4 regions of the Actinoplanes sp. NPDC051475 genome follow, and region 1 is predicted to be linked to each of the others. Evidence: riboswitches for the same ligand, from Rfam matches in the RefSeq annotation. Region 1 holds a riboswitch; each other region holds the start of a gene.
What was found. A riboswitch is a leader RNA that binds a small molecule or an ion and turns the genes downstream of it on or off. The one in region 1 is predicted to bind cyclic di-AMP.

Region 1 (2,193 bases):
GATGAAGTAGTTCGCCAGCCGGTTGCCGTAGTCGCGGCTGCTGCCCGACGCGATGCCACCGAAGCCGCCCCGGTCGGCCGCGAAGTCGCAGGCCCGGCCCTGGGGATGCTCACCGCTGTTCTGGTGGCGGAAGCAGGCGACGAAATGGGTGAAGCCGTCGGCCTTGGCCTCCTTCATGGCGTGCAGCGTCCGCGGGGTGATGCACCCGGTGGTGGTCGGGTCGTTGACGGTGCAGGACTCATTCGGTAGCGAGCCGTCGGAGTTGCGGGGCGCGGCGGCGGCGCGTGAGCTGGAGCCCCCGCCGGTGGAGCCGCTGCCACCACCGTCGTCCGCGGCCGTCGTGGTGGCGTTGTGTGCCTTCAGCGCGCCCTCGGCCTGCGTCTTGCGCTTGGCCATGATGGTGAGCTGCTTCTGCTGGTCGCGGATCGACGCGTCGATCGCCAGCTTCGCCTGCTCCTGCCGGGCCCGTGCGTCCTTCAGGTCGCGGATCGCGCGGTCCTGCTTCACCGCGACCGTCTCCAGGGTCTGGGCCCGGTCCAGCATGCTGCCGGTGGAGTCGGCGGTGAGCAGGGCGGTCATCGGGCCCAGCCGGCCGGTCCGGTACGACCTGCGCACGATCTCGTCGAGCGCGCCCTGCTTGGGGCCGAGCTCGGTGTCGATCTCCTTGAGCTTGGCGACGAGCTCCTGCTGGCGCTTCTTCGAGCGGTCGAGCGCCTCCTTGGCTTCGACGAAGCCCTTCGACGCCGCCTCGAGCTGCTCGACGAGGGACTTGGAGCCGCCCTCCCCGTCGTCGCCGGAATCTCCCGGCGCGGCGAGCGGGCGGGGCGCCGCGGTGGCCGCGGCCGGGGCGACGAGCGCCAGCCCCGAGGTGGCGACGAGGACCGCGAGCAGGGTCGCTAATCGCCGGCGGACAGGGTCGAGCCTCACGTGCGTTCCTTCCGTCGGCCGCCGGTCGGGTTAGCTGACGGGTTCGGGACGGAAGTGATCCCTACCGCAGGAGCTGCGGATTCACCCCATTACCGGATGGGTCCCCGGCTCGCCTTTCGGCGATTAGGCGGCGGTTCCGTGATGGAACCGTGACGAACGATACCCACGGTTTTCCGCAATCGACAGGTGTCGCACTCTGTGCGGTCATCCGAACACACGGCGTCAGTTTCCGCGGGCTGTCATTCCATCGAGTGGTAACGCAAAGTCGTTGGGAGGTAACGCTTTTGCCGATGTCGCGCCCGGTGATGAGCGGCCCGGAGTCAGGTAAGCTTTCCGCCGGTCACTGCCAAGGAAGGCACCGCCCCCAAGGTGCCGGCAGACCACCGCTCAATCGCCGTGAGGCGAATCGGGGAACCACCTGGTAATGGGGTGAATCCGCTGAACAAGCGGTAGGGATCGCTTCCGTCCCGAACCCGTCAGCTAACCCGGTCGGCGGCAACACGGAAGGAAACTGGATGACGGCAAGACCCCGCCGGTGGCTGGTCCTCGCCCTGGCATCGCTCACTGCGGTCACCCTGATCGCAGCCCCCGGCGCGCCCGCGAGTGCGGCGCCGGGCGGCGGGAACTCGTCGACTGCCGACGACGGCGACGACAATCCCATGCTCAACGACGTGCTGGACAACACGGGCCGGCGCTACCTGGCGGCCAAGTCGGCGGTCGCGAAGTCGACCAAGAGCCAGCTGGCCCTCGCCCTCAAGGTCAAGGACGCGGAGGCCACGCGGGACGCCCTGCTGCCCGAGGTGGGCGCGGTGGCGGCGCAGCAGTACCGCACGGGCGGCCTCACCACCATGGGCTTCCTGCTCAACGTCCGCTCGCCCGACGCGTTCATCGACAAGGCGGTCTCGCTCGAGGAGATCAACGACCTCAACGACAACAAGCTGCGCCAGCTCGACGCTGCCATCAACGACGTCGCCACCGCGAAGGCGCGCCTCGACCAGGAGGTCAAGGCGCAGAAGCAGAACCTCGAGCTGATGACGAAGCAGAAGGAGTCCGCCGAGAAGGCCCTCGACCTGGTCGGCGGCAAGACGGTGACCGGCGGCTTCGTGCTGGCCAAGTCCCGGGTGGCGGCGCCCGCGCCCCGCAACGCGGACGGGGAGTTCGGCCCGCTGCCGTGCAACGTCGACGACCCGACCACGAGCGGCTGCATCACGGCGCGCACGCTGCACATGTACCAAGAGGTGAAGAAGGCCGGATTCAACCGCTTCG
Region 2 (2,193 bases), on a different contig from region 1:
GGAAGTGGAGGGAGAAGTGGAGGACATGACAGTGGGGCGCGACCCGAACCGGGTCGCGCCCCACTGAACTGTCGTGTGCCGCCGTACTGCTTATTGCATTGTCGTCAGACCATGCGCCGGACGACGTAGTTGCTGCCGTAGATCTTCTGCTTCTGCACCCGGGCACCGGTGTGCGGGGAGGCCCACATGTAACCGCCGCCCGCGTAGATGGCGGCGTGGGTGCCGTAGGACCCGGACCGGAAGACGAGGAGATCGCCGGCCTGCTTGCTGCCCTTGCTGACGCCCTTGCCGTAGTGCTGCTGCGAGTTCGCCTTGTGCGGCAGCTTCTTGCCCGCCGCCTTCTTGTAGACGTACAAGGTGTAACCCGAGCAGTCGAAGCGCTTGGGGCCGGCCGCGCCGTACTTGTAGAGCGCGCCCTTGTGCCTCTTGGCCTCGGCGAGGATCTTCGCGCCGCTGGTCCTGACCGTGATCTTGACCGGCTTGCTGGCGCTGGGCACCATGCCCCGCGAACCGCCGTAGTACGTACGGAACCAGACGGTCTTGCCGGGCTGGGTGTTGAAGACGACGGTCCCGGTCGTCACGTGCTTGTTCTGCCAGGTCTTCCACTTGCCGTTGATCTTGGACTGCAGGCGGACCCAACCATGGACCACCTTCTTGCCGGTCCGCGGATTCATCAGCTTGGTGGTGACCCGGACCTTGGAACCCCAGGACACCGTCCGCTTGTTGTACGAAGCGGTGACCTTCGGCTTCACCTTCGCGGCAGCGGCCGCCGTGATCGGGGCGGCGGATGCTGCCGGCGTCGCGACCAATTGGCCGGCGCAGAGGCAGAGACCCAGGGACAGTGCGACGGTTCCGGTGCCGACGGACATGCGGCGGCCCCGGCTCGAACTGCGTTCGTGCACGGTAGAGATATCCCTCCGGCACGCCTGCGAGGTTAGCTGTCGGGTTCGGGCGGGAAGGATGCCCGGCCGCCGGTGGCGGCTTCACCCCGAGGTCCCCCGGGTCCTGCGACCCGATGGACCGGAAATGGGTCCCCCGTCCCTGCCCCCGTATGCCTTTATGGTCGTTCACTTGCTTCGTGGTCGCACCGTACGGACCGGGGCAGGGCTCGGCGTGATCCGTGCAGTGCGAGCGGTGGGCGGTCGCTCACCGGCCCACCCTGCCTACCCGATTTCTCGATCCACCGTGGGGCGGCCCCTCGTGACTCTTCGTATTTGGCACAGTGGACAGTGTCCGATTTGTGATCCACCTGTGACAAATGCCGCCACGCTACGCGCAGTAATGCTTACGGACAGCTGAAGGTTACGGGTGAAACAGAACACACAAAAAGCCGCGGGCGGTGCGATCAAGGACGGCGCACAGGTCGGGCGAATGCCCCCGCAAACATCCCCACCGGCCCAAACACGGCAACGGACGACCTATCCCGATCAACCTTTCGGCGGAGCCGCCCCCCGCACCGGTGACCGCGGGCGGCGTCGCACCCGGCGCCACTCGACGTAGTGTCCGTTTCCGGTACCCTCGTCGCCGTGACGGACGGGAAGATGCCCTTGCGGGCCAAGGTCGCGAGCTCCGTCTCGCGCACGGCGGCGGCCCTCTCGCGGGCCGCGGGACGCGGCGACGGATCGGTGATCGGCGGCTGGATCGGCCTCAAGATCGATCCCGACCTGCTGCGGAACCTCGCCGCGGGCCGGGCCATCGCCCTTGTCTCCGGCACCAACGGCAAGACGACCACGACCCGGTTCACGGCCGCGGCACTGGGCGTCCTGGGCCCGGTCGCCACCAACTCGTTCGGCGCCAACATGCCCACCGGGCACACCTCCGCGCTGGCGAAGGCGGGCTCCACCCCGTTCGCCGTGCTCGAGGTCGACGAGCACTACCTCGCCCGGGTCATCGAGGAGACGACCCCCCGCGTGGTGGCCCTCCTCAACCTCTCCCGCGACCAGCTCGACCGGGCGAAGGAGGTGGCGATGATGGCGCAGATGTGGCGCACCGCCCTCGCCGCCCACCCGGACGTGCACGTGGTCGCGAACGCCGACGACCCGATGGTGGTCTGGGCGGCCGTGAACACGGCTCACGTCGTCTGGTTCAGCGCGGGCCAGCGCTGGACCGACGACTCGTGGGTCTGCCCCGAGTGCGGCTCCCCCATCAACCGGGCCCAGGGCGACTGGTGGTGCACGGGATGCCCGCTGCGCC
Region 3 (2,193 bases), on a different contig from region 1:
TGGCACCGCTGCGGTCGATCGGCGCCATGCGCACATGGTCACCCGTGTGGGGTGCGTGCACCATGATGCCGCCGCCCACGTAGATGCCCACGTGGTGCACCGGACTGCCGTAGAAGATCAGGTCACCCGGTTGCAGTTCGCTGCGGCTGACGGCCCGGCCCTCGTGGATCTGGTCACCCGTGAAGTGCTCCAGGTGCACCCCCACGGAGGCCCACGCCACCTTGGTGAGACCCGAGCAGTCGTAACCGCCCGGCCCCTCCGACCCGAAGATGTACGGCTTGCCGATCAGGTCGCACGCCTTCTGCGCCGCGCGCCCGCCCTTGTCGTTGGTGTAGCTCACCGGGCAGGGACCGGTGCGCAGCGGGCCGTCGTTCGCACCCGCCGAGCCGTACGCCTTGATCCGCAGCTTCTGCAAGGCGTCGACCTTCTTCTGGATCTCCTTCTTCCGCGTGCCGAGGTCCTTGTCGCGGACCGCCACGGCGTCGGTCAGGGTCACCAGGGCCGCCTTGTCCTGCGCGTACTTGTCGCGGAGCTGCGCCGCCCCGGCCACCTGCTGGCGCTGGTGGCGGGCGATCTGGTCGAGAAACGTGAGCTTCTCGGTCAGGCCGGTCGGCGAGCCACTGACGACCATGGCCTCCACCGCACCGGGCGAGCCCTGCTTGTACGCGTCGGCCGCCATGCCACCCACGTGCGACATGGCCAGATCCACCTCCAGCTGGAGGGGCTCCAGCCGGTCGTTGATCTTCTTGAGCTGGGCCCGGTTCTTGATCAGCTGATTGTGCACGTCGTTGTACTGCTCGATGATCGACTCGAGCTTGTCCCACTGCTCGTCGATCTGTTTCTCGATGCTCGAGGGCGACGGGGTCGCGTGGGCCGCGGTGGGTACCAGCAGCACGCCGACCGCGGCGACGACACCGAGCAGACCGCGCAGAATCGTGGCGCGGCGCGCCGCAATCCGTTTCACGAAGGTGCAGTGTCCTTTCTTCCCTCGGCCGCCGACCGGGTTAGCTGTCGGGTTCGGACGGGAAGCGCGCCCGGCCGCGATGGTGCCGCGGCTTCACCCCAGATGCCTGGGTCCCCGGTTCGTGATGCACGATTAGGCGGTGACGCGCCGGTTCGCCCGGTTCGGGCGAAGGGGGACCGACGAGCCGGGCCCCACCGTACTCCCGATGACGGCAGAACTAAACACGGCGATGTCAGGACACTTAACGCACAACGCCTAGTGACCGACCGTGATTAAGAAAGACTTAAAGCGGCCACGCGGTGAGCGCACGCCCCAGCCAGGGCACCACCAGGATCACTGTGGGTAACACCAGCAAACTCACTGTCATCAGTACCGCCAGGACGGTCCACATCGGAGATCTGCCGTCCGTCCCGGCCAGCCGCTCAAGCCGGCGGCGCCGCTCCTCGCCGGCATCGCCGCCGGCCTCCGCGGGCACGTCCGGGCTCACCGCGTCGCTGAGCACCGACAGGGCGGTGCGCAACGGCTCCGCCCCGCAGCGGCGCCGGGCCGCGTCGTCGGCGACCATCTCGAGCAGCAGGTGCACGGCGTCCAGCGGCGCCCGGCTGCGCAGCGGCCGCGGGACCGCACGATAGAACGCGGTGAAAGACTCCAGCACGAGGTCGTGCCGGTGCCGCAGGTGCGCCTGCTCGTGTGCGATGACGGCGGCCACCTGCGCACGGTCGAGCACGCGCAGCGCTCCCCCGCTGACCACCACCCGGGGGTTGCGGCCCGGCAGGCAGTACGCGAACGGCAGCGGGCCGTCGAGCACCCGCAGCCCGTGCGGCACCTCGGCCGGCAGCTCGCCATGGCGTTCGGCGTCGTCGAGGAGGTCCACGAGCATGCGGTGCCGGGCGCGGCGGGTCCGCGAGCGGTAGGTCACCCCGGCAAGCGAGACGAGCAGCCGGACGATGATCACGGCCGCCACCACCAGGGCCGCGACCAGGGCGGCCGCCCCCGCCGGCCGGCCCGAGCCCAGCGCGCCGACCAGCTCCTGCGGACCGGCGAGGACGACACCCAGGGCGCAGAGGATGCCGGTCAGGGTGATGCTCTGCCAGAGGGCCACCGCGGCTGCCGGCGCCCGGCCCGGCCACCGCGCGGCGGCCAGGATCCCCGGCACGGCCAGCGACAGGGTCAGGCCCAGCGCGCCGAGCAGCAGCGCGGTCACGACCCGGCGGCCGATTCCCTCCGGG
Region 4 (2,193 bases), on a different contig from region 1:
GAGATCCAGGCCCTGGGCCGGCTGCGTGAGCTGGCCCGCGCCGAAGGCCTTCAGGCCGCGTAACCACTTCCCCCAACAACGCCGAAGGCCGGTGCCCCTCGCGGGACACCGGCCTTCTGTCGTGCCGGGGCGCGTGATCAGGTCACGCGGCCGTAGCCGTACGGGGTCATGATGTCGATCGTGCGATGCTTCACCGGCTCACCGGCCCGTGAGGCGTCGATGATCTTCCCGCCGCCGACGTAGAGCGCGACGTGCCCGAGGTTGCGGTAGAAGACCAGGTCGCCGGGTTCGAGCTGGGACCGGCTGATCCGCCGGGTGGCGCTGTACTGGGCCGCGGCGTTGTGCGGCAGTGACTTGCCCGCCTGACTCCAGGATCGCGAGGTCAGGCCCGAGCAGTCGTACGTGCCGAGCCCGTCGGCGCCGTACTCGTACATCTTGCCGATCTGGGCGAAGGCGAACCGGACCACGACGCCGGCCTCGCCGGAGACCGACGGGACGTTGCCGGTGTAGCTCGAGCCCTTCTCGGTCGCCCGGCCGTACGCTGCCTTGCGCATGGCGTACAGGTCCTTGAGCTGGCCCTCGATCTTCTTCTTGCGGGCGGCGAGCTCGTTGACCTCCGCGGTCTGCTTCACCTGAGTCGTCTTCAGTGCGGCCTGACGCTCGTTGTAGTTCTGCGTCGTGGCCGTGTACGTGTCGATGTCACGCTGCCGGTTGCGCGACAGCTGCTCGAGGATGGACATCCGGTCCATCAGGTTGCTGCTGCCCTCCAGCACGACGTTCATCGTGCCGACCTTGCCGGTCTTGTACGCGGACGCCGCGATGACGTTCATCTGCGCGCCGGCGGCCTGGAGGGCCTCCTTGGCGGGTGCGAGTGACGCGGCGAGCTTCGTCTCGTCGTCCTTCGTCTTCTTCAAGCTGATCTTCATCTTGTTGTAAGACTCGACGACGTCCTCGAGCTGGTTCGACGCCTTCTCGATCTTCTTGTTGATGTCACCGGTCGAGGGCGCCGCGTGTGCAGCCGGCGCGACGGTGCCGGTGATCACGATCGCCAGGGCGGCGACCACCATGGTGCGTAGCCTCGTTCGGGCGTGTGGCAACGGTACGTGGCCTTTCTTCCGCTGGGCCGCCTACCGGGTTAGCTGACGGATTCGGGCGGGAAGAAGGCCCTACCGCTGACGCGGATTCACCCCGGATGCTGCTTCGGTGGTTCCCCGGCTCGCCGAGACGGTCGCGGCGAGCCCCGGGGGATGGGGTCACCGTTACCGCCGTCGAGGGATTCGGCGGCGCTGGCCGGCGCCACTTGAGGGTATGGCTGCGGACCGGACCAACCGCATCAACTTATCGGCGATCTCAATTAACACAAGAGCCGGAAGAGTGACTTGCGCCAATTATCACAAATATGGGAATGATCCCGATAACGGGCTGCGATTCAACGCTTTCGCAGCGTGACCCTTCTATTTCTGCGCCATCGCGGGCGGGGTGTCCATCCCCTGGACGGCCCACTTGTGGGAGACGACCCGCTCGGCCCAGAACGAGAAGAAGGGGATCGTGCCGGCGAGCATCACCAGCAGCATCCTCCCGAGCGGCCAGCCGGCCCGGCGGCTCAGGTCGAAGGTGGCGACGAGGTAGATCATGTAGAGGAAACCGTGGACGGGTCCGACGGCCGCGACCACCGTGTCGTTGTGGCCGGCGTACTTCAGCGGCATGCCTACCAGCACGAGCACGATGAGGACCACGCCGACGATCCAGGCGATGATCCGGTAGCGGGTGAGGGCTCCCTGCACGGTCCACGTCCTTCTACTTGGTGCTGCTCTTGCGTCCGGGGTAGTCGCCGGGCCGGGCGCCGGGGTGGGCGTTGAGCCAGGCGAGGTAGTCGTTGTAGGCGTCCAGTTCGGGGTCGTCGGCGGGCATCGGCTGCGCGCCCACCGGCACGCGTACCGGCCGGCGCACCGTCACGGGCGTGTCGCCGCCGAGCGCTGCCGCCGGGGCCTCGGCGGGCTCCTCGGGCGCCTGCGGGCCGGCTCGGAGCTCCTGCTGCACCTCGCGCACCCACAGGAAGACCACGAAGAGGGCGAAGACCGGCCACTCGAAGGTGTAGCCCCAGCTGAGCGTGTTGCCGCCGGTGGCGCGGCTGAACTGCCACCAGCCCAGGCCGAGAAAGCCGATCACGAGCGCGAGCGCGACCACATGGCG

Region 2: linked by a shared signal. The riboswitch ahead of AB0368_RS23165 (NlpC/P60 family protein) and the one ahead of AB0368_RS05285 (hypothetical protein) in region 1 are both predicted to bind cyclic di-AMP.
Region 3: linked by a shared signal. The riboswitch ahead of AB0368_RS03830 (NlpC/P60 family protein) and the one ahead of AB0368_RS05285 (hypothetical protein) in region 1 are both predicted to bind cyclic di-AMP.
Region 4: linked by a shared signal. The riboswitch ahead of AB0368_RS31825 (NlpC/P60 family protein) and the one ahead of AB0368_RS05285 (hypothetical protein) in region 1 are both predicted to bind cyclic di-AMP.

Annotation. Positions count from the first base shown of each region.
Region 1 is NZ_JBFAZZ010000002.1:164,447-166,639, forward strand. Features, by position in the region: gene AB0368_RS05285 (hypothetical protein) at 1-927, opposite strand, end outside; cyclic di-AMP (ydaO/yuaA leader) riboswitch at 931-1,067, opposite strand; cyclic di-AMP (ydaO/yuaA leader) riboswitch at 1,302-1,438, shown strand; gene AB0368_RS05290 (hypothetical protein) at 1,443-2,193, shown strand, end outside.
Region 2 is NZ_JBFAZZ010000011.1:168,803-170,995, reverse strand. Features, by position in the region: gene AB0368_RS23165 (NlpC/P60 family protein) at 105-902, opposite strand; cyclic di-AMP (ydaO/yuaA leader) riboswitch at 909-1,076, opposite strand; gene AB0368_RS23160 (MurT ligase domain-containing protein) at 1,542-2,193, shown strand, end outside.
Region 3 is NZ_JBFAZZ010000001.1:822,939-825,131, forward strand. Features, by position in the region: gene AB0368_RS03830 (NlpC/P60 family protein) at 1-964, opposite strand, end outside; cyclic di-AMP (ydaO/yuaA leader) riboswitch at 979-1,113, opposite strand; gene AB0368_RS03835 (M56 family metallopeptidase) at 1,248-2,168, opposite strand; gene AB0368_RS03840 (BlaI/MecI/CopY family transcriptional regulator) at 2,165-2,193, opposite strand, start outside.
Region 4 is NZ_JBFAZZ010000019.1:56,968-59,160, forward strand. Features, by position in the region: gene AB0368_RS31820 (sigma-70 family RNA polymerase sigma factor) at 1-63, shown strand, start outside; gene AB0368_RS31825 (NlpC/P60 family protein) at 138-1,067, opposite strand; cyclic di-AMP (ydaO/yuaA leader) riboswitch at 1,110-1,246, opposite strand; gene AB0368_RS31830 (DUF3817 domain-containing protein) at 1,455-1,784, opposite strand; gene AB0368_RS31835 (hypothetical protein) at 1,798-2,193, opposite strand, start outside.